Regions from separate parts of the Micromonospora sp. D93 genome, predicted to be linked through region 1. Evidence: riboswitches for the same ligand, from Rfam matches in the RefSeq annotation. Region 1 holds a riboswitch; each other region holds the start of a gene.

Region 1 (7,635 bases):
GTTCCAGGCGGTGTGTTGCACCCGCAGCAGCTGCGGCTGGTCGGCCAGCCGGGTCACGCCGGTGATCCCGCGCAGCAGCGGGCTGCTCGCGTCGACCTCCCGCCGGCCGTCCTCGTGGACCCGCAGGTGGTCGAGCATCAGCACGTCGGGCTGGTGCTGGCGCAGCCGGTCCAGCACCGCAGCGATAGTGCCCGGCGGCAACCAGTCGTCGCTGTCGACGAACCAGACGTAGCGGCCGGTGGCCACGTCGAGCCCGGCGTTGCGGGCCAGCCCCAGACCCACGTTGCTGCTCAGGTGCACGACGCGCACGCCGTCGCGGCTGACCGCGTACGAGCGGAGCATGGCGCCGCAGCCGTCCGGGGAGGCGTCGTCGACGGCGATCAGCTCGACCGCGTCCGACTCGCCCGCCGGGATGTCGGCCCGGATCGACTCGAGGCACTGGTACAGGTACGCCTCGACGCCGTAGACGGGCACGACGATGCTCAGCAGCAGTGCGTGCGTCGGCTCATTGACCACGTCCGCCACCTTCGACGACCCGGGTGGCCGGCCCCGGAACCTGACGTTGCCGCCGATTGTGGAATCTCTGAACTCCCGCCCAGCGGAAGGTTAACGCCGTCCGGAGGCCGGTTCCCGGCCCGGGGAACGAGGGGCTGGTGGGGCGGGTGGGATGCGTCCGGTTCACCCGGGAGTGACCCGGTAGGGTGCCTCGGTGCGGCCCTGCCGGGCCGTCGCGGGCGTCGCCGTCGCGGCGTCCGACGCCGCGCCGAGGAGGATACGACAGTGCTGGTGACCCTGCCGAGCGTCGGGATCCCGGCATGACGAGCGTCGCCGCGGTGTCGGCCGTCCGGCCCGCACCGGCCCCGCCCCGGCTGCCCTCGCTGACCGGGTTGCGGTGGATCGCCGCCCTTGTGGTTTTCGGCTTTCACGCGGGCACCATGCGGATCATCGCCGAGCCGGACTACAAGGCAGTGGTCGACGAGCTGTTCACCCTGGGCCTCTCCGGGGTGCAGTTCTTCTTCATCCTCAGCGGGTTCGTGCTGGTCTGGTCGGCCCGCGAGGGGGACTCCCGGCGTACCTTCTGGCGGCGACGGATCGCCAAGATCTACCCGAACCACCTGGTGCTGTTCGCGGCGACGCTGGTGGTCGCCTGGTGGTTCGCCGACCCGGTCCTGCCGGCGGCCGCGCTGGAGAACCTACTGCTGTTGCAGGCGTGGGACCCCCGGCCGGGCTGGTTCTACAGCATCAACACCGTCAGCTGGTCGCTGTCCTGCGAGTTCTTCTTCTACCTCTGTCTGCCGCTGGCGCTGCCGCTGCTGCGCCGGGCCCGGCCGAAGGTGCTCTGGGCGCTGATCGTCGCGCTGCCGCTGCTGATCCTCGCGCTCTGGCCGGCGCAGGAGTTGGTGCCGGAGGTGAGCCGGTGGTGGTTCACCCAGATCTTCCCGCCGGCGCGGTCGCTGGAGTTCTGGTTGGGCGCGGTGGCGGCCGAGTTGATGCGCCGAGGGCTCTGGCGCGGTCCCAATCTGACAGTGGCCAGCGGAATCTTCCTGGTCACCTGGGTGACGGCCGCGCAGTGGATCCGCGCCGAGCTGTGGACCACGCTGCTCGCGGTCGTGTACCTGTTGGTGATCACCGCTGCCGCGGACGCGGACGTGCGGGGTCGGCGCTCGCCGTGGCGGTCCCGGCCGCTGGTCTGGCTCGGTGAGGTCTCGTTCGCCTTCTACCTGGTGCACGTGCTGGTGATGACGAGCGTGCTGCGCTGGAGCGAGACCTGGGGGATCGGCTTCGCGGGCTGGCGTGGCCCGGCCGTGGTGCTCGGCTTCCTGGTGGCGAACCTGGTCCTCGCCGGGCTGCTGCACCGCTTCGTCGAGACCCCGATGATGCGCCGGCTAGCGCCGCGCCGTCCGGCCCGTCCGGCACCCGTCCCCCGACCACGCACGGCCGGCCACGACGACGCACAGGCCCCCGCGAGCAGCGCCCGCGACGAGGCCGACGGGGCCGCCGACGAGGTCGGTCCGGCCGGGGGTCGATCAACGTACGTCGACAGGCGCTGACAGCGTCCACCCTGGTCAACGGGGTCGGCGCGGCGTGATCCGACACGCCCGTGGTCGGTGCGTCCGGGTCGGCGCGACGGTAGCGTGGGGACGTGCTTCCGGTCGCGTTCACCTGTCCGTTGTGGTGGGTGGCGCGCTGGGCGACGCGGGTGCTGACCAGCCTCGCCGTCGTCGCGGCCCTGACGCTCGGCGCGGGCCCGGCCACGGCCGCCGCGCCAACGTCCAGCCCGGTGCCGGCCCCGAGCGCGATGCCAGCCGGCGGGCCGCTGGCGGCCTCCTTCCGGCACGTGGGGGCGCACAGTGCGGCGATACCGCCGGAGGCCGCCGAGGACTCGGTGCCTGCATGGTCGGTCGACACGTCGGCGGTGCTCCCCGCTGACCGGGGCACCGCCGCGGCGGGGTTGCTGCCGATCCGCGCGGCCGAGTCCGACCGGCTGCCCCTCGTCGACGCTGCGAGCGGCCGGGCCTCCCGGGCCCCACCCCGGCGCTGAGCCACCGGGACGACCGTCCCGTCACCGCGCCCTGTCGACCCACCCGCTTCCTACCCCGCCGACCCGTGGTCCTCCGTGGCCCGCTGGCCGGCGCGGCTCCCATCGCACTGCTCTCTCCCCGAGGTGCCGACCATGGAGACCGTCGTCTTCTACCAGTTCGTGACCGAGGTGCCGCAGGCCGCCGCCATCTGGTCGACCCTGTTCCTGTTGACCCTGGGCCTCCTCACCGTGCTGGCCGCCCGCCCCGAACGGGACCAGCCCACCGACGACCCGCCCCCGGCCGTACCCACAGCGCGGGAGTTGGCCGCCGCCGAGGCCGTCGACAGGCGTCGCTACGCCGAGGAGGTGGCCGTCGCCGCGGCCGGCGCGGCCACCACCGCCCGGCGGCGACGCGCCGCCTGGCTGACCGCTCAGGAGCAGATGGAACGGGCCTGGATCGGGTACGACGAGGCGGACATCGCCGCGCGTCGCTTCGCGGGCGCCGGCGCACTGCCCACTCCGCAGACTCCGCACACCCCCTCCGAGTACGCGGCCCGGGAGCGCTATCTGCACCGCGCGGCGATGGCGGCGTACTGGCGGGGCGATCTGACCATGGCTCAGCTCGGCGACGTGTTCGGGCACCGGCACGGCTGGGATCCCCGACGACACCCGGTCGAGCAGGAGGCGCTGATCAGCCGGGTGATCCGGGATGCGCGGCTGGTCGACTACCAGGTGGCCACCGGCCGCGAGCGGGCCGCCTGGCGCGACGCCGAGTTGGCCGCCGAGTCGGCTCGCACCCTCGCCGAGGAGGCGTACGCGGCGGAGGCCCGGCTGCGTCCGACCCCGGCGCCCACGCGCCAGACGGTGGCCAGGGCGTTGCGTCCCGCCGTCGTGGCACGGTGGCGGCCGGCCCGGGTGGGTTGAGCCCGATCCGTGATGTGAGGCCGGTCACCGGATTGCTGAACCGGACGTCCGGCGCGATCGGCGTCATTGTTCCCGCGATTGTGGTCGCGTTCTTTGCGGCCTGTCCGGTTGTCGCCCGGAGGCGTCACCGTAACCGGTTGTCCCATCGAGTCACATCATCTGCAATACGCGCAGAAATTGGCGCGTCAATTGGGGTTTACGCAGGTGAACCTGGCTTGGCAGGGCGCGAAGTGGCCAGTAGTGTCGTCCCGTCCGGTGCGGTAACCGATCGCAAGACGCGACGCCGCATCGACCCGCTCAATCGTGATCTACGAACCGGGGACCCATCAGTAAGTCCGGGGTGAATCCGCGAGCCACGGCCCGCGGTAGGGCGATCTTCCCGCCCGAATCCGTCAGCTAACCCGGTAGGCGGTGTCGGAAGGAGTCAACTCCTCGTGCAGCACCTTTCCACCCCTCGGTTGTTCCCTCGCCTCCACGGCGCGGCGGTGCGCCCGCTCATTCGTCCAGTGACGGTGAGCTGACCCCCGGGTCATCGCCTTTCCCGCCCGGCCACTCCGGGCGTTCCCCTGAGCGGTTCACCATCCGCGGGCCACGGTCCGCGCGCTGGCGCCTGCCCGGATACCGGTCCGGCCCCGGTGTGCCGCTCTCCCCCCGATCCGTGGAGGACCCGTGAAGCACACCCTGCAGCGTCAGCTCCGCCGCCTCGCCACCGAGCGTCCGTACCAGATCGTCGCCGCCTCCGCCGCGGCCCTCGCGATCGCCACCACCACCGGCGCCCTGCTCACCACGGCCGACGACGCCCCGGCCGGCCAGCGCACCGCGACCACGGTCGCCGAGATGCGCAGCGACGTCGCCGCCTCCCGCGGTGACGTTCGGGACGCGTCCCCCTCGGCCAGCGCCGCGCCGAGCACGGCCGCCCCGGCCACCAGCGCCGCGTCACCCGCCGCCAAGGCCAGCAGCAACCCGGACCTGACCCGGAAGCCGGAGCGGCCGAAGCCGCCCGCGACCAAGGTGCTCGACTACGACTACGAGGCGCAGAACACCTACTACAACTGCGGCCCGGCGGCCACCCGGAACGCGCTCAGCGCCGCCGGCATCGACCGCACCCAGGAGGAGCTCGGCGCCGAGCTGGGCACCACCGAGATGGGCACCAACTCGGCCGAGGACACCACCCGGGCGCTCAACGCCGAGGTGAAGGGCTCCCCGTACCGGACCAGGATGTTCCCCGGCGCGCCCAGCCCGGCACAGATGGACCGGCTCCAGGCCGACGTCGTGAAGGCCATCACCGACGGCCGGGGCGTGGTGGCGAACGTCGTCGGCGACGCCACCGACACCGACGGCGGCTGGCACTCGTACGGCGGTGGGCACTACATCGCCGTCGTGGGTTACAAGGACAACGGTCGCACCGTGCGGATCGCCGACTCGGCGAACCCGGCCGACCCGTCGTACTGGGTCACCACGATCGACCTGGCCAACTGGATCACCAGCCGGGGCTACTCCGCCTGACCCGGGCACACCGACCGCCGCGGGCGTCGTCTCCCACAAGGAGCCGGCGCCCGCGGCATCTTCGCGCGGTGGCAGCCGGGCGTGCGCCGTCGTCGACGACTCTCGTGGCGGGCCGTGAACCGTGGGAGACTGCGGCCGTGGTGGAGAAAACGGGTGGTCACGCCGGCCGCAGGCCGGTCCTGCTGCTACTGCACGGCATGGGCGCGACCGGCGACGTGTGGTTGCCCTGGGCGCCGTACCTCGAGCAGCACTGGCCCGGTCGGTGGCTGGCACCGGACCTCGCCGGCCACGGCTGGGCGCCGCCGCTGCCGTCGTACTCCTTTGTGGGCTTCGCCCAGCAGGTCGCGCAGGCCCTCGCCCCCGACGACCGGCTGGTCGTGCTCGGGCACTCGCTGGGTGGGGTGGTCGGCCTGGCGCTGGCCGCCCGTGACGCCGGAACGCCTGTGGACGCGGTGGTCGGGCTGGGCATCAAGGCGCTGTGGTCACCCGCGGAGCTGACCCGCGCCGCCGAGGTCGCCGCCCGCCCGGTGAGCTGGTTCGCCAGCCGCACCGAGGCGGCTCGCCGCTACCTGCGCGTCTCCGGACTGGCCGGCCTGCTGTCACCGGACCACCCGGTGGTGGACGCCGGTCTGCGGCAGGTCGACGGCCGCTGGCGTCTCGCCATGGACCCGACCGCCTTCGCCGTCGGCGAACCCGATGTGGCCGCGCTGCTCGCGGCGACCGACGTGCCGGTGGTCCTGGCGCGCGGGGAGAACGACCCGATGGTCACCGACGAACAACTCAAGGAGTACGGCGTACCTGTCGCCACGCTGCCGGGTCTGGGCCACAACGCGCACGTGGAGGACCCGGCGGCGGTGCTGGCGCTGCTCGACAGGTACCGCTGAGCGGCTAGGCCGACGCCGACGCGGTAAGTGTCTCCGCGGGCGCCAGCTCCCGGCGGGCGGCGGTCAGGAACATCTCCGCGTACGACTCGGCCGGGAAGTCACCCAGGTAGCGGCGGCGGGTGGCCCAGCGGGCCTCGGCCAGCGGGTCGGTGTCCAACAGTGCGGTCAGCACCTCGTCCACGTTGGACATGTCCCGGCGCAGCACGTAACCCGACCCGGCCAGCGGGAACCGCTCCACGAACCGGTCGCCCTCGTCGCCCATGTCGGTGACCGCGTACGGCTTGCCGGAGTAGAGGAAGTCCGAGATCACGCCGGACACGTCGGAGACCAGCGCGTCGGCGGAATTGACGCACTCGGTCAGGCTCAGCTCCCGGGCCGCCGCGCCGACCACGTGCTGGCGGCCGGTGCGGGCCCGGTCGGCGACGAGCAGCTCGGTCAGGCGGCCCAGCTGGCGGGCCGACGCCGGGTTCTGCCCGGTGTACGGGTGGGCCCGCAGGATCACCGTCGCGCCGCGCTCCAGCAGCCGGTGCAGCAGCTCCTCGGCCACCGGTAGCGAGCAGTAGTCGGCGTCGGCGTGGTGCCCGGTCCAGGTCGGTGTGTACAGCACCGTCGGGTGCGCCAGCCCAGGAGCGGGCTCCGGGCGTACCTCGATCGACTCGACCTGTGGGCGACCCACCACCACGAACTTGTCCGCCGGGATCTGCACCCCGGCGCGGCCGTACCTGTCGATCGCCGCCTGCCCGGCCACGAAGATCCGGTCGAAGATCCCCGACACCGGGTTGGCGCTCGGTGCCTTGTCGCTGTCGCCGTGGTGCAGCTGGATGTGGGTGAGCTGGGTGAAGCGGACGCAGTGGCTGTTCTTCGCACCGTGGTTGACGTAGAACGCCACTCGCAGGCTCGGCACCAACGCCTCGTCCAGCGCACCCAGGGTGGGGCAGTAGACCACCGGCGCGTCGGTGGCCGCAGCGATCGGGGCCAGGAACTCCGGCTCGCGCAGCACGACCAGGAACGGCCGGCCGATCCGTTCCAGGTACGGCAGCCACATGGTGACCTGGTATTCGGACCCGGGAGGCGCGGAGAAGTAGAGCAGGAACTCCGGCTGGTACCGGCGCAGCGCGGCGGCCACCGACCCGCCGCCGGCCCTCGGCCGGAACCGCCGCCGGGCCAGGTCCAGTGCGACCGCGCCGGCGCCCGCGCCGACCAGCAGGCTGGCGGCGAGCGCCACGCCGGCCGGCAGGGCGAGCGCGGCGGCGAGCGCCAGGGCGGCGAGCAGCCCGAGCAGGGCCGTGCCGAGCCGGTCGGCGATCAGCGGCGTCCACGCGCGGACCGGCAGGTTGACCGTCCGGATCTCCAGGCTGCCGGCGGTACGCAGCGGCCCCACCAGAAGCACCAGCCCCAGCAGGACCAGCCCGGTGGCGACCAGCGCGAGGTTGAGCCCGTCATCCAGTCGTCGGGAGTAACCGGCCAGGATCGCGGCGGCGATCAACGTGGTCTCCGCCACGAGGTCGGCGCTGGGCCGGATCCGTTGCTCGGCGGCCGAGGCGGCCAGCGCGGCGACGGCCAGTGCCAGCCCCCAACCTGTGGCGCCGGTGAGCGCCAGCACGACAAAGGCCAGCACGGCCAACCCGGTGGTCAGGCACCGGGCGGCCAGCTTTCGGACCAGATCGCCGCGCATGTCGCTCCGTTCGTGGTTCCGCCGGCCGTCGGCGTCAGTTCGTGGACGTCGCGCCGGCCGGTGCCTCGACCCGACCCGACCCGGCCTGGGTCGGCACGCTCGGCGTGGGCCCGTCACCGGGCGCC
Region 2 (7,635 bases), on a different contig from region 1:
GCCGGTCGGCCTCGGCGGGGTGCCGGAAGCGGCCGGCCGGGTTGAGGGTGTACTCGTTGCGTCGCCCGACCCGGGTGCGGTGCAGGTAACCGCCCGCCTCCAGGTCGGCCACGATCGCCTGCGCGGCCCGTTCGGTCACGCCGACCTCGGCCGCGACGTCACGCAGCCGGGCGGTCGGGTCGCGGGCGATGGCCAGCAGGACGTGCCCGTGATTGGTGAGGAACGTCCAGTTCCGCCCGCCGTCGGTGTCGCCCGTCACCGTGCTCGCCATCGTCTGACCGCCTTTCGGGGTGTCCGCCTGCCCTCGGGAGAGTCTGGTCCGCCCTGCCCCGTCACGGTTGCCCAGGGGGCGGCCGGGGTCAACGTATGAAATCTAAATCACGCATATCTTGACGCATCTTACGGTACGTGTGACGGTGGAGCACGAGCCAGCGCCCGCCACCCGGCCGGCGGCGAGCCGGCTTGACCAGGTCAGACGCGTCGAGACGAGGTGCGGGATGAGTCATACCGGGAGCGTCGGCGGTCAGCCGGGTTCGCAGCGGATCACCGACCGGGCGTCCGCGCTCAGCGAGCCGACCCTGGCGTACGCCGAGCTGGTCGCCGGCAACCGGCGCTTCGTCAGTGGCGCCCCCCGCCACCCCAACCAGGATGCCGGGCGCCGCGCCGCCGTGGCCGACGGGCAACACCCGTTCGCGGTGGTCGTCGGCTGTTCCGACTCCCGGCTGGCCGCCGAGATCATCTTCGACCGGGGGCTGGGGGACCTGTTCGTGGTCCGCACGGCTGGACACACCGCCGGCCCCGAGGTGCTCGGCAGTGTCGAGTACGCGGTGACCGTGCTCGGCACTCCGCTGGTGGTGGTGCTCGGCCACGACTCGTGCGGTGCGGTGCAGGCCGCCCGAGAGTCCGCGGCGACAGGTACCGCACCGAGTGGGCATCTGCGCGCGGTGGTCGACGCCGTGCTGCCCAGCCTGCGCCGGGCCGAGGCCGAGGGCGTGGACGACATCGACGGCATCGTCGACATCCACATCGCACAGACCGTCGAGACGCTGCTCGGGCAGTCCCCCGTGCTGGCCGAGGAGGTGGCGCGGGGGCGGTGTGCGGTGGTGGGCGTGTCCTACCGGCTAGCGGCCGGAGCGGTGCGCCCGGTGGCCGCCGTGCCGGCTGGCTTCGCGACGCTGGACGCCCCGGCCGAATCGACCGACCCGGCTGCCCCTGCCGCCGTCTGACGCGACGAGGGCCGCTCCGCGTCACGCGCGGAACGGCCCTCGACCGGGATCGTGCGGGTCAGAGCAGCGACATGTGGACGTGGTCGGTGTGGTTCGACGGTCCGCTGTACGAACTCCAGCCGGTGGCCGGGAACCAGATCTGCCGGTTCCAGATCACGTAGTAGATGCCGAGACGGTCGGCGTTACGGATGAGGAACGCGGCGACGTTGTTGCCGTACGTCCGGGTGTCGTTGTTGTGCCACGGTGAGAAGCCGCTCTTCTGCAGCGACCAGTCGCAGGCGCGGCCCTTCGGGTGCTCCCACGGCCCGCCGGAGCGGTAGCAGCCGACGAACCGGTTGAAGCCGGCCGCCTTGACCTCCTTGTACGCGTGCAGCGTGCGCGGCGTGATGCAACCGGACGTGGTGGGGTCGTTCTCGCTGCACGACTGGGGCTTCCAGTCACCGTCGGCCGTGCGACCCGGGCCGATCTTCGCGACCTTGGAGGTGGCGTCCACCAGGCCGCCGGTGAAACCCTTGCCGCCGACGAGGGAGAGCGCCTTGTCGGCCTCGCTCTTGCGCTTCGCCATCAGGGCGGTCTGCTTCTGCTGTTCGCGGACCTCGGTGTCGAGGGCCAGCTTGGCCTGCTCGGCGCGGGCCTTCACCTCGTTGACCTCGGAGAGCTTCTTCTCGTTGACCATGTTCATCTCGTCGAGCATCCCGGCACGCTGGACGAACGAGTCGGGCGCGTCGCTCTCCAGCAGCAGCGCGACCGCTCCGATCCGGCCGGTCCGGTACGCCTGGGCGGCGATCTGCGCGACCTGCGGGGCCAACGCGTCCAGGTCGGCCTTTGCCCGGTCGACCTCCGCCGCCAACTCGCCCTGCCGCTTCTTGGACTTGTCCAGCTTGGACTTCGCGGCGGAGTAGTCGCGGTTGGCCTGCTCGATGACGTCGTTGAGCAGCTTGGGCTCGCCGTCCTCCTCGTGCCCGGACGGTGTGGGGGTCGTCGGGGCGGCGTGCGCCGGGAGCGGCCCGGCGAGCACTGTCAGTGCGGCGATCACGGCCACCACGGGAGTCAACCAGCGGCGTAGGGGTGCCGTCACAATGTTCCCTTCCGTCGACCGCCGACCGGGTTAGCTGACGGGTTCGGGGCGGAAGTGGCCCCTACCGCTGACGCGGATTCACCCCAGGTACCTGGGTCCCCGGCTCGCCGGTTGGCGATTGGGCGGTGGCACCGCAGGCGCCGCTTCGCGCCTTCATCGGTAACCGGCAGCGAGGTTACCCGAGAGTCGACCGGGTGAGCTACGCCTGGATGCCGACCAAAAGCGTCATTTCGCCATAGCGTTGAGTGACCAGTGACGTGGTTCTCAGGGTGGATGCCCGATCTGGTCACGCTGAGGAGTGTCACCATGCCGTATCCGTGCTCCTGTTCGACTCCGGCCACCTGTCGGTGGCCTGGGATGGGGGTGCGGTCCGCGGCTGGTCCGGCTCGTCGGAGCCGGCGGTTCGCGGTGAGCTGAGTGCGGCGAGTGCCTCGGTGCGGTCCGGCTGGGGTCGCCGGGCGGGAGCATCGGTGGACGGCGTCGCATCGGTGCGGCCGGCTGCGGTCACCACTGCGGCCAGCCCGGTGGTCAGCGGCACGGCGGCGATCAGACCGAGGGTGGCGACCGCGCTGCGGACGATCTCCTGCGCGAGGAACTCACTGGTGAGGATCTGCCCGATCGGCCGCGAGTCGGCAGTGAGCAGGAGCAGCAGGGGCAGCGACGCGCCCGCGTACGCCAGCACGATGGTGTTGACTGTGGAGGCAATGTGCGCGCGGCCGACCCGGGTGGCCGCACGGTACAGCTGCAACCGGGTCAGGCCGGGGTTGGCGTTCGCCAGTTCGGTGACGGTGGCCGCTTGGGTGACCGTCACGTCGTCGAGCACACCGAGCGATCCGATGATGATTCCGGCGAGCAGCAGACCGTGCAGGTCCACGTCGCCCTGGAACATCGACAGGGTGGTGGCGTCCTCGCTGCCGAAGCCGGTGAGGTGGGTCGCGGCCGTGGCGATGGTGGCGAGCACGCCGGTCAGCACCAGGCTGCCCAGGGTGCCGAGCACCGCGACCGAGGTCTGTGCGGAGACCCCGTGGGTCAGATAGAGCACCACGAACATGATCAGGGCCGCGCCGACCACCGCCACCAGCAGTGGTGACCTGCCGGCGCCGATGCCGGGCAGCACGAAGGTGAGCAGGATGGCGAAGCTGGCGGCCAGCCCGGCGAGCGCGGCCAGACCTCGCCACCTACCGAACGCGACGATCGCGGCCGCGAAGACCACCGCCAGCCACACCATCGGGGTGCCGCGTTGGTGCTCGGCGATGTTCCAGTTGCTCGTGGTGGGATCGGTCGGGTCGGCCAGTTCGACAAGGATGACCTCGTCGCCGACCTCGACCCGGGGTGCGCCGGGTCCGTCGGGCACCGGCGTCTGGACCTGCTGGCCGGCGGTCGGCCCGTCGTCCACCCGGACGTCGACGGTGCCGCACCGCCCGTCGCCGACCCTCGGCGTGCCCTCGGGAACCGACGGCACCGGCGGGCACGGCTCGCTCACCACCCGGGTGACGGTGCCGGGGTAGCGCGGCACGTCCGCACCACCATCGGTCTGCGGTGACCCGCCGCGCGGCCAGAGCAGCGCCGCGGCCAGCACGGTGGCGACGAAGAGGGGTACGACCGTCAGGACGAGGATCCGTCGCACCCGTGGTGGGGCGGACGGAGCAGGGTGAGTGTGGTCGGCGGCCAAGGCGGGACTCCCAACGATCCGGTGCGTGGTACGGGTCAGCGGGCCGGACGGTTCACCGTTTCGGTGGGAAACGCGGCGGACGGCGGGGCGGATCGCTGCCTGATCAACGCTTGATCACGGACGGTCAGTGCTCGGCTCGGTCGGCCGGGGGCGACGCCACGTGGTGGTGTCGCCGGTGCCCGACTGTGCAGCGGCATACGGAAGACCATCGTGGGAGATGCTAGCCAGCCGACCCGGGGCTTGCAGGTCGTGGCGGAGTGTCGGGCGGTCGAACAGCCCGCGCGGCGGCCCCCGGGCCGTCAGCCGCGCTTCATGAGCCGGCCGACCGCCGCCATCATCTCGGTGGCCATCTCGTCGGCCCGGCCCTCGGCGGCGCCCTCGTGCATGCAGTGTCGGGCGTGCCCGTCGAGCAGCCCGAGGGCCACCTTGTCGAGGGCGGCCTGGATGGCGGAGATCTGGGTGAGCACGTCGATGCAGTAGCGGTCGTCGTCGACCATCTTCTCGATGCCCCGGACCTGCCCCTCGACGCGGCGGAGCCGCGCGAGCAGCTGGTCCTTGCTGGCGGTGTATCCGCGGATCGGGGTGGGTGCGGTCATGTCGACCAGGATAGCGTACCCCCAGGGGGTATGGTACGGTCGTGGTCTGATGAGATACCCCCACGGGGTACCGGTACCGTAAGGAGACGATCCGATGGTCAACACCACGTACCAGGTGCAGGGCATGACCTGTGGGCACTGCGTCAGCGCGGTGAGCGCCGAGGTCGGCGCCATCACGGGCGTGCGTGAGGTCCAGGTCGACCTCGCGGCCGGCCGGGTCACCGTCAGCAGCGACCAGCCGCTGGACACCGCGGTTGTCCGGGCCGCCGTCGACGAGGCCGGCTACGACCTCGTCGACGCGTGATCGGAGGGCCGGCGTGCGTACGGTGACGAGACTGGCCGGGTTCGCCGTCGGCCTGGCGGCGGTCTTCGGCGCGACGTACGGGGTCGGCCGGGTCGTCGACCCCGCCCCGGTCGCCGAGAGCCGGCACGACGGCGCCGCCGCCCCGTCGGCGGACGAGCGCGGCGGGACGGCCGACCGGCTCCCCGGTGGGCTGCTCGTCTCCGAGCGCGGCTACACCCTCGAACCGGTCGACGCCCCGCCCGGCGAGTTCGCCTTCCGGATCGCCGGCCCGGACGGCCGGCCGGTCACCCGGTACGAGGTGGCGCACGACAAGCTGATGCACCTGATCGTCGCCCGCCGGGACCTCTCCGGCTTCCGCCACGTCCATCCCGAACTGGCCCCGGACGGCACCTGGCGGGTCGACTCCCCGCTGACCGGCCCCGGGCAGTGGCGGGCGTTCGCCGACTTCACGCCGACCGGGGGCGAGCCGCTGACCCTCGGCGCGGACGTGACAGTCCCCGGGGAGTTGACCGAACGGCAGTTGCCCGCCCCGGCGAGCAGCACCACCGTCGACGGCTACACGGTCATCCTGACCGGTGCGCCGCAGCCCGGCCGCACGTCGTCGCTGACGCTGACCGTCAGCCGGGACGGGCAGCCGGTCACCGACCTGGAGCCCTACCTGGGCGCGTACGGGCACCTGGTGGCACTGCGCCGGGGTGATCTGGCGTACCTGCACGTGCACCCGGACGGGACGCCCGGCGATGGGCGCACCCGGCCCGGTCCGGCCGTCACCTTCCTCGCCGAGGTGCCCTCGGCCGGCAGCTACCGCCTCTATCTCGACTTCCAACACGGCGGGCGGGTGCACACCGCCGAGTTCACTGTGGTCGCCGGCGCTGCCCCGACCGGCGACGTCCCCACCCCGAGCGGGCCCGCACCGACCGGCGAGGCCGACCACGGCACGCCCGGGCACGGACACAACTGACGGGACCAGACGATGACCACCACCAGCAGACCGCTGCCCGAGGCGCCGAACCGGATCGAACTGGCGATCGGCGGGATGACCTGTGCCGCGTGTGCCGCCCGGATCGAGAAGAAGCTCAACCGGATGGACGGGGTGAGCGCCACAGTCAACTACGCCACCGAGAAGGCGACAGTCCGGTACGCCGACGGCGTCACGCCGGACGACCTGATCGGGACCGTCCAGAAGACCGGTTACACGGCGGCGCTGCCGGCCCCGCCCAGCGCGGAACCCCCGGTGGACCCGTTGCGGGGCCCGCGTACCCGGCTCTGGGTCTCGGTGGCCCTGAGCGTGCCGGTGGTCCTGCTGGCAATGGTTCCGGCGTGGCAGTTCGACTACTGGCAGTGGCTGTCGCTGACCCTGGCCGCCCCGGTGGTGGTCTGGGGTGGGCTGCCGTTCCACCGGGCCGCCTGGACGAATCTGCGGCACGGCGCGGCGACCATGGACACGCTGGTCTCGCTCGGCACCCTGGCGGCGTTCGGCTGGTCGCTCTGGGCGCTCTTCCTCGGTGACGCGGGCATGCCCGGGATGACGCACCCGTTCCGCTTCGACATCACCCGCACCGACGGCGCCGGCAACATCTACCTGGAGGCGGCGGCCGGGGTCACCGTGTTCATCCTGGCCGGTCGCTACTTCGAGGCACGGTCCAAGCGCACCGCCGGTGCCGCCCTGCGTGCCCTGCTCGACCTCGGTGCCAAGGACGTGGCGGTGCTGCGCGACGGCGTGGAGACCCTGATCCCGGTGGACCGGCTGGTCGTCGGTGACCGGTTCGTGGTCCGCCCCGGGGAGAAGATCGCCACCGACGGGGTGGTGGACGAGGGCACCTCCGCGGTCGACGCCAGCATGCTCACCGGCGAGTCGGTGCCGGTCGAGGTCGCCCCGGGTGACGGCGTGGTCGGCGCCACGATCAACGCGGGTGGGCGGCTGATCGTCACCGCCACCCGGGTCGGCGCGGACACCCAGCTCGCCCGGATGGCCGACCTGGTGGAGCAGGCGCAGAGCGGCAAGGCGGCCGTGCAGCGGTTGGCGGACCGGATCTCCGGGGTCTTCGTGCCGATCGTCATCACCCTCGCCGTCGGCACGCTCGGCTGGTGGCTCGGCACCGGGGCCGGCCCGACCGCCGCGTTCACCGCCGCCGTGGCCGTGCTGATCATCGCCTGTCCGTGCGCGCTCGGCCTGGCCACACCGACCGCGCTGCTGGTCGGCACCGGTCGGGGCGCCCAGCTCGGCGTGCTGATCAAGGGCCCGGAGGTGCTGGAGTCGACCCGCCGGGTGGACACCGTGGTGCTCGACAAGACCGGCACCGTGACGACCGGCCGGATGACACTGGTGGACGTGGTGCCGGCCAGCGGTGTGGACCGGGCCGAGCTGCTGCGGCTCGCCCGGGCGGTGGAGGCCGCCTCCGAGCACCCGATCGCCCGTGCGGTCGCCGCCGCTGCCAGCGACGAGGGCGCGCTGCCCCCGGTGACCGCCTTCGGCAACCTCGAAGGGCTGGGTGTGACCGGCACTGTCGACGGGCGGGCCGTGCTGGTCGGCCGGGTCCGGCTGCTGCGCGAGCACGAGATCGACGTACCGCCGGAGGTCGAGTGGGCCGTGCGCGACGCGGAGGCCGCCGGCCGTACGGCGATCGTCGCCGGCTGGGACGGACGGGCCCGCGGCGTGCTCGCGGTCGCCGACGTGGTCCGGCCGAGCAGCCGGGCGGCGGTGGCCCGGCTGCGCGGGCTGGGGCTGTCCCCGGTCCTGCTGACCGGGGACAACACCA
Region 3 (7,635 bases), on a different contig from region 1:
CAGCTACACGATCAACGACCGGTTGGCGGCCGGCCCGCTGCGCTTCCGGACCACCTACCGCGCGGACGTGCTGATCAGCGAGGCCGACGAGATCGTCATGGTGGCCCGCCAGTGGCCGGCCACCACGGTGCGAAACCACACCCGACTGCGCGCCGAGCCGGACGGCCTGGTCCGCATCGACGTCGAGATCACCCTGACCGCCCCGACGCCGCTGTTCCGCTACGCGTTTCGCCAGGCCCAGGCCGCTCACCTAGCCCTGGCCACCCGCCTGGGCGCGGCCCTCGACCGCACCGGCACCCCCCCACCCCCGGCCTGACCCGCCCCGCCCGTCCGGCGCGCTCCACCGCCGGCCTACCCCCGCCCGCGCTCCACTGCCGGCCCGCCGCGCCGGCCGTTGCCCCGCTTCATGATCGTGCTCGATCGTGGATGTAGTGGCCTCGCGGCGCCCGGAGGCCACCACATCCTGGTCAACACAATTGCGTTAGCGAGCGGTTGCTGGGTGCAAGGGCGCGGTGAGCCCAGGTCCGCCAGTCCAGAAACGCCCCGCCCGCGCCGATCTTGCAGTTTCGGTCGCCGATATGCGCCGAATGACCTCTTGTGTCGCGACAGTAAACGCAAGATCGCGGAAGAGGGGCACCCCACCCTCGTCGATCATGGAGTTACGGTGCCGGGTTTGGCTCGATCCGGGCACTTTGCCACCCACCACAAGTCCATGATCGACGGAACAGCGCGGGGTTGACGAACAGCCACTCCGCCTAACGCAACGGTGTTCACATCCTGGTTGCAGCGCGATCATGGAAGCGTCGCGTGTGATCACGGCGCGGTCGACGGCCGATGTGATCAGGTGGTGCGGCCACGGCCCGCGAGGGTGGTTCCGGCGGCGGGACGGCGCCGGCCCCACGGCTTGTACGTGGACAGCACGGTCGCGATGATCATCAGGCTGGTCGACACCGCCGGCGCGATGACCAGGTCGGCGCGATCCCGTGTGGGCAGGGCGGCGCCGACCGCTCCGGCGTGGCGCAGGTTCGGGAGCAGCAGAAACAGCACCAGCCCGACCATCACAGTGGTGAGCACGAGCTTGACCAGCACCCAGCGGTGGCGCAGCAGCCCCCACGGGGTGAGCAGCGAGCTGGCGACTCCGATCAGCCAGACCAGGACGCTCAGCGGCGCGAACAGCACAGTGCCGACCAGGGCCGTGACCGGATAGACCACCCCCGGGTCGGCACCCCGCTGCACGGCGATGCCGAGGGTGAGCAGCACCAGGTCGGTGCCCAGCCAGCCGAGTGAGGTGACGAGGTGCAGGGTGAGCAGAGCCTTGCGGGTGCGGGGTCGGATCCGAGGCATACCGCGATGCTGCCCGCCGGCCCCGGCCGGGTCGTCCGACGAGCGACGACATCAGGGGTACGTCCGGCGACGTAGCCCGGCCCGGACGCAGGTGATGCCTGTGAGTCATCACCGATGGCTCACAGGCATCACGACGCGTGGGTCAGTAGACCGACAGGTGTACGTGGTTGGTGTGGTCGGTCGACGGGGTGCCGTGCGCCCCGCTGTACGACTTCCACCCGCTGCTGGGCAGCCAGATCTGCTTGTACCAGATCACGTAGAGCACGGCGAGCCGGTCCGCGTTGCGGATGAAGTACGCGGCAAGGTTGTTGCCGTAGGTCTTGTCGCCGCCGGTGGCGGCTCCACCGAAGCCGCTCTTCTGTGCGGCGAAGTCGCAGGCCCGACCCTTCGGGTGTTCACCAGAGCCGCTGGGGCGGTGGCACGAGACGTACCGGGTGAAGCCCGCGGCCTTGGCCTGGTTGAGGGCGTGCAGGGTGCGCGGGGTGATGCAGCCGTTGGCCGGCGTGGGGTCGTTGACGCTGCACGACTCGGAGGGCCAGGAGCCGTCCGAGTTGCGCGGTGCGGCCTTCGCGTTGGCGCTGGAGGTGCCCCGGTTGGAGCCGGTGTCGGCGGTGGTCTGCGGCTTGGGCGCGGTGGCCACGGTCAGGGCCCGTTCGGCCTGATCCTTGCGCTTGGCCATCACCGCGACCTGCTTGCGTTGTTCGGTGATCTCGCCGTCCAGGGCGCCCCGGGTGCGGTTGGCCTGGTCCTTGCTCTTCAGCAGGTCGCCCAGCACCCTGTCCTCGTTGGCGGCCACCGCGTCCAGCGCGGCCGCCCGGTCCATGAAGCCTTCGGGAGTGTTGCTGTTGAGCAGCGCCGACATCGCGCCGAGCCGGCCGGTGCGGTACGCCACTCCGGCGATCTCGCCGACCTTGCTGCTGCGCTGGTCGATCTCGACCTCGATGGTCTTCAGCTGGGTGGCGAGCTGCTGCTGCCGTTGTACGGAGGTGTCCAGGGCGCGCTTCGCGTCCAGGTAGCCCTTGCTGGCTGCCTCGAGTTGGGCGCGCAACGCCGGGGTGCCGCCCTCCTCGTCGGAGTCGGGTGCGGCGGCCCGCGATCCGGTTGGGGGAGCGGCCGAGGCGGTGCCGGCCGGAAGCGCGACGCCGAGGGCGAACATCGCGACGATCAGGGCCGCCAGTCGGGCGGCGGGTGGTCGTGCTGGTGCCACTGAGCATGTCCTTCCGTCAGCCGCCGACCGGGTTAGCTGACGGGTTCGGGACGGAAGATCCCTACCGCTGACGCGGATGCACCCCAGAAACATGGTTCCCCGGTTCGCCCAGCTGGGCGATTAGGCGGCGACCACCACCGGCGCCGGGAGGGCGCCGCCTGGTGGAGGCCGGGACCGAGCCTACCGGTGCCGATGGGGCCGCTGCAGCCAATGTGACGGACGGTGCGTGCGTCACCACGGAAAATTACGGCGAAAGCCGAGCAATGTTCCGAAAAGCCCCGTCACCATTCGATGGAGCCACACGCTCCGGAGGCGGCGCCGGGCTCGATCTGCAGTGTCGCGTGCTCGATGCGGAAGTCGTCGTGCAGGGCCGTACGCGCCGCGGTGAGCACCGCGCCGACCTCCGCGCCAGGTGCCATGGTCAGGTGTGCGGAGGCCACATCCATGCCCGAGGTGAGCGTCCAGACGTGCAGGTCGTGCACCTCGACGACACCGGGGACCGCGGCCAGCCGGTCGTGCACGGCGGTCACCTGGAGGTGCTCAGGGGCGGCCTGCACCAGGATGCGGACGGCGGCGCGGGCCAGCCGCCAGGTGCGCGGCAGGATGAACACGCCGATGGCGACCGCGACCAGGGGGTCGGCCCACCACCAGTCGGTGACGGTGATGAGCAGTGCCGCGCCGATGACGCCGAGCGAGCCGAGCAGGTCGCCGAGGACCTCCAGGTAGGCGCCCTGGAGGTTGATGCTCTCCCGGGCCCCGGCGCGCAGCAGGGCGAAGGCGGCGATGTTCGCGAGCAGGCCGAGCACTGCCACGGCGAGCATCGGGCCGGCGATGACCTGGTGCGGATCGCCGAAACGGCGGATCGCCTCGATCACCACGTAGATCGCGACGCCGGAGAGCAGGACGGCGTTGGCCAGCGCGGCGAGCACCTCGAGTCGGTAGAGCCCGAAGGTGCGTTGCGGGTCGCCGGTGGCCCGCCGGGTCGCCGTGATCGCGGCGAGCGCCATCCCGATGCCGAGCACGTCGGTGAACATGTGCCCGGCGTCGGAGAGCAGGGCGAGCGAGCCGGTGTGCAGGGCGACCACCGCCTCGACCACCATCAGGGTGGCGAGCAGCCCGAATGCGGCCCAGAGTCGACCCCGGTGCTGGTGTGCGGCATTGGCGACGGACCCATGGTGGTGGTCATGACCTGCGCCCACGAGAACCACCTTCCGTCGCTGGCCGGGACCCGGTCAAATGTATGCTCACATCGCTATGTGTGCAAGTATATGTGCAGCGCCTCTCACCGACGGCGGTCCGCGCAGGTCAGCCGGTCGAGTCGATGGTGGTGAGCCGCTGGGTGGCCCGGGAGAGCGCCACGTACAGGGTGCGTACTCCGGCGCCCGGATCCGCCCGGATCTCGCTCGGGGCGACCAGCACCACCCCGTCGTACTCCATGCCCTTGGCCTCCAGGCTGGTCACCACCTGCAACCTCGGCGCGCCGAGCGCGCCGAGCCAACCGGCGACCTCGTCGCGGCGGGGGACCGGCGTGATCACCCCGACCGTGCCCTCCACCTCGGCCAGCAGGCCGGCGGCGGCCTCCACTGTCGCGGTCTCCAACCCGGTTGCGGGTACCACCAGCTCGACCGGTTCGACCCCGGTGGAGCGGACGGCTGTCGGCAGCGGCAGGTCGGGGTAGAGCCGACGGATCTCCGCCGCCGCCACCGCGAAGATCTCCGCAGAGTTGCGGTAGTTGGTGGTGAGCGTGAAGTCGTGTCGCTTACGCCGGCCCAGCGCCTGGTCCCGGGCTCGGTTCAGCTCCTCCGGATCGCCGGTCCACGCGGTCTGCGCCGGGTCGCCCACCACGGTCCAGGAGGCCAGTCGGCCGCGCCGACCGATCATCCGCCACTGCATCGGCGAGACGTCCTGCGCCTCGTCCACCACCACGTGCGCGTACTCCCGGTAGTCCTCCGGGCGCTCCCGGGCCGCCGCGCGGGCGGCCCGCTGCCGTTCGCCGAGGGTGCTCAACTCGCGGACGCCACCGGCGAGCTGGAACGGATCGCGTCGCGCGCGAGCCGGCTGCGCGGGCTTACCGAGCAGCGCGTCCAACTCGTCCAACAGCGCCACGTCGGCGATGGTCAGCCCGGCCGAGTCCAGGTTCCGGTACGCGGCGTTGAGCAGCCGGATCTCCGCCGAGGAGAGGATTCCCCCGGCGTACCGGCGCAGCCGATCCGGCTGCGCCAGCCAGCCGAGCACGTGCCGGGGGTGCAGCCGAGGCCACCACGCCTTGAGGAACTCCCGGAACTCCGACCGCTCGGCGATCTCCGCCTCGAAGGCGGGCTGCTCCGGCAGCCGACCGCTGCTCAGCTCACGGGCCTGCGCCCAGAGCGCTGCGAACACCCCGTCGAAACCGGCCCGACGCACCTCGTTGCGCCGCGCGCCGCGTTGCAGCGCGCGATCCCGGATCCGGTCCAGCGCGGCCCGGTCCAGTCGCAGCAGCGTGCCCCGGTAGAGCAGCCGTAGCTCACCCGGGCCGCCCGGCACCGCGTCGCGGGCCGCCCGCTCCAGCACCCGGCGCATCCGCAACGAGCCCTTCACCGCCGCCACCTCGGGCGGGTCGGGGCGGGTCGCTGTCATCCCCGGAAAGAGGGTGCCCAGCGAGTGCAGGGTCGCGGTGTCCTCACCGAGCGACGGCAGCACGGAGCCGATGTACTCGACGAAGACCGACGACGGGCCGACCACCAGGATGCCGCCGCCGGCGTAGCGGCTGCGGTCGGAATAGAGCAGGAACGCGGCCCGGTGCAGGGCGACAGCGGTCTTGCCGGTGCCGGGGCCGCCCGCGACGATCGTCACCCCGGAGCCGGGGGAGCGGATCGCCTCGTCCTGCTCCCGCTGGATGGTCGCCACGATGTCGCGCATACCCCGGCCGGTGGCCTTGGACAGGGTGGCCAGCAGCGCGCCGTCACCGACGACCGTCATCCCCTCCGGGGCGGCCGTCGGGTCCAGCAGGTCGTCCTCGATCCGGGTGACCCGCTCGGCGCGGGACTGGATGGTGCGGCGCCGCACCACGTCCAGCGGCTGCGCCGGGGTGGCCTGGTAGAAGGCGGCGGCGGCCGGCGCGCGCCAGTCGACGACGAGCGTGACGGCGTTCTCGTCGCGGATCCCCAGTCGCCCGACGTGCAGCACCTGACGGTCGCGCAGGTCCAGCCGGCCGAAGACCAGCCCCTCGTGCTCGGCGTCCAGGGTGTGCCGCCGCTGCGCCGCGTGGAAGACCATCGCGTCGCGCTCGACCAGCGCGCCGTGCGTGCCCACCCGCGCCATCCGGTAGCCGTCACGCTCGGCGCGGACGGCCGACTGCCGCAGCTCGGCCAGTCGGGCGTACACCCGGTCGAGGTGTCGCTGCTCGACGGCGATCTCCTGCTCCAGGCCGGTCTGGTCGGTCAACGCACGCTCCTTCAGAGGTCGCCGGCAGGCGGCGGGAACCGCGCGGGCCAACCGAGAAGAGTACGGCCCTGGGCCCGACCTGCCGCGCCCGAGGTGCGGGAACGTGCTCACGCACCCGTTTCGGCGGTGATCGCGTGCGGCGCTTCGGTGAGCACCCGGCGCAGAACCCCGGTGAGCGCCGCGTTGACCTCGTCCGGGCGTTCCATCATCAGCATGTGCCCGGCACCTGGGCAGACGGTCAGCTCGGTGGCCGGCAGGGCGGCCGCGATCGACTCGGCGCACGGCGGTGGGGTCAGCCGGTCCCGGTCGCCGACCAGGGCGGCGGCCGGCAGGTGGGCCAACGCGGCGAGGGTGTCCAGTCGGTGCTGGGTGCCGATGGAGGCCCGGAACCCGCCGATCGAGCGTAGCGAGGCCCGAGCCACCGCCGACGTCACCAGGCGGATGTCGGCCGGCTCGCAGCTGTCACCGAAGAGCATCCACCGGATGCTCGGCCGCAGCGCGTTCAGCAGTGCCCGGGGCGCCCGCCACGAGCCACACCGGGCCAGCACGCCGGCGCCTGTCGTCTCGGCCAGCCGGATCAACCGGGCGATCCGCGGCGAGAGCCCGTAGACGGTGTGCGTGTGCCCCTCGGCGGTGGTCGAGACGAAGACCAGGCCGGCGGTACGGGCGGCGAAGTGCGCGGGGTGGCGGTGGGCGTACTCCATGATCGTCATGCCGCCCATCGAGTGCCCGACAAGCACCACCGGGCCGGTCGGCGCCACGGCGTCGATCACCGCGGCCAGGTCGTCACCCAACTGGGCCACTGTCGCCGTGGGCAGCGCCATGCAGCTGGACCGGCCGTGCCCCCGCGCGTCGTACGCGACCACCCGCACCGCACCACCGAACGGGGCCGCGCTGAGTGCGTCGACCTGCCGGTGCCAGGCGCGCCCGTCCAGCGTCCAGCCGTGCAGCAGGATGGCGGTGACCGGGGCGTCCGTCGGACCCGTCGCCTCGACGTTGAGCCGTACGCCGTCCGGCAGACCGACCTCGAACCGCTCCGGCATCGCCACCTCCCCAGGGCCGCCCGAGTACCACCAGCACCTCCGATACCCGGCGGTAACACACCGGCTACCCTCCATGACGCCACGCCAATCGCACCGTGGCGAAGATTTCCGACCTCGCCCGTGCTGGGCGGCGGCGGGCCAAGCTGAACGGCATGGGGTCGTCGGGGGCGCCCATGGGCGCGACGTCGGGGCAGGGGCGGCAGGCCGGCGGTACGCCGCGCGCCGCGCTGGCCGATCTGCTCGCCGGCAATCGGCGGTTCGTCAGCGGTCAGCCGGTGCACGGACACGACGTCACGGCCGCCGCCGCGGCGGCCTCCGGCGACCAGCAGCCGTACGCAGTGGTGCTGGGCTGCATCGACTCCCGGGTGCCGCTGGAGGCGATCTTCGACCAGACCTTCGGCGCGATCTGCGTGATCCGTACCGGGGGGCACGTGCTCGATCGCGCGGTCTGCGGCTCGATCGAGTACGTGGTCGGCCAGCTCGGCGTACCGCTGGTGATGGTCCTCGGCCACGAGCGGTGCGGCGCGGTGGAGGCCGCGGTGGAGGCGCTGCGCACCGGGCAGCGTCCCGGGGGGTCTCTGGCGTACCTGGTGGACGAGATCGCCCCGGCGGTCACCG

What was found. Region 1 has a riboswitch for cyclic di-AMP ahead of KBX71_RS05360 (C39 family peptidase). Riboswitches for the same ligand answer to the same signal wherever they lie in the genome.
Region 2: another riboswitch for cyclic di-AMP. It lies ahead of KBX71_RS24380 (hypothetical protein); the one in region 1 lies ahead of KBX71_RS05360 (C39 family peptidase).
Region 3: another riboswitch for cyclic di-AMP. It lies ahead of KBX71_RS29735 (coiled-coil domain-containing protein); the one in region 1 lies ahead of KBX71_RS05360 (C39 family peptidase).

Annotation. Positions count from the first base shown of each region.
Region 1 is NZ_JAGPXW010000003.1:203,874-211,508, reverse strand. Features, by position in the region: gene KBX71_RS05380 (glycosyltransferase) at 1-516, opposite strand, end outside; gene KBX71_RS05375 (acyltransferase) at 816-2,051, shown strand; gene KBX71_RS05370 (hypothetical protein) at 2,144-2,542, shown strand; gene KBX71_RS05365 (hypothetical protein) at 2,675-3,445, shown strand; cyclic di-AMP (ydaO/yuaA leader) riboswitch at 3,730-3,871, shown strand; gene KBX71_RS05360 (C39 family peptidase) at 4,115-4,951, shown strand; gene KBX71_RS05355 (alpha/beta fold hydrolase) at 5,089-5,835, shown strand; gene KBX71_RS05350 (CDP-glycerol glycerophosphotransferase family protein) at 5,840-7,510, opposite strand; gene KBX71_RS05345 (bifunctional cytidylyltransferase/SDR family oxidoreductase) at 7,545-7,635, opposite strand, start outside.
Region 2 is NZ_JAGPXW010000025.1:35,153-42,787, forward strand. Features, by position in the region: gene KBX71_RS24370 (MarR family winged helix-turn-helix transcriptional regulator) at 1-271, opposite strand, end outside; gene KBX71_RS24375 (carbonic anhydrase) at 498-1,226, shown strand; gene KBX71_RS24380 (hypothetical protein) at 1,285-2,304, opposite strand; cyclic di-AMP (ydaO/yuaA leader) riboswitch at 2,309-2,439, opposite strand; gene KBX71_RS24385 (YibE/F family protein) at 2,606-3,976, opposite strand; gene KBX71_RS24390 (metal-sensitive transcriptional regulator) at 4,276-4,572, opposite strand; gene KBX71_RS24395 (heavy-metal-associated domain-containing protein) at 4,667-4,876, shown strand; gene KBX71_RS24400 (hypothetical protein) at 4,890-5,837, shown strand; gene KBX71_RS24405 (cation-translocating P-type ATPase) at 5,850-7,635, shown strand, end outside.
Region 3 is NZ_JAGPXW010000037.1:47,242-54,876, reverse strand. Features, by position in the region: gene KBX71_RS29745 (SRPBCC family protein) at 1-316, shown strand, start outside; gene KBX71_RS29740 (hypothetical protein) at 841-1,344, opposite strand; gene KBX71_RS29735 (coiled-coil domain-containing protein) at 1,487-2,551, opposite strand; cyclic di-AMP (ydaO/yuaA leader) riboswitch at 2,557-2,688, opposite strand; gene KBX71_RS29730 (cation diffusion facilitator family transporter) at 2,833-3,750, opposite strand; gene KBX71_RS29725 (AAA family ATPase) at 3,857-5,974, opposite strand; gene KBX71_RS29720 (alpha/beta fold hydrolase) at 6,082-7,017, opposite strand; gene KBX71_RS29715 (carbonic anhydrase) at 7,191-7,635, shown strand, end outside.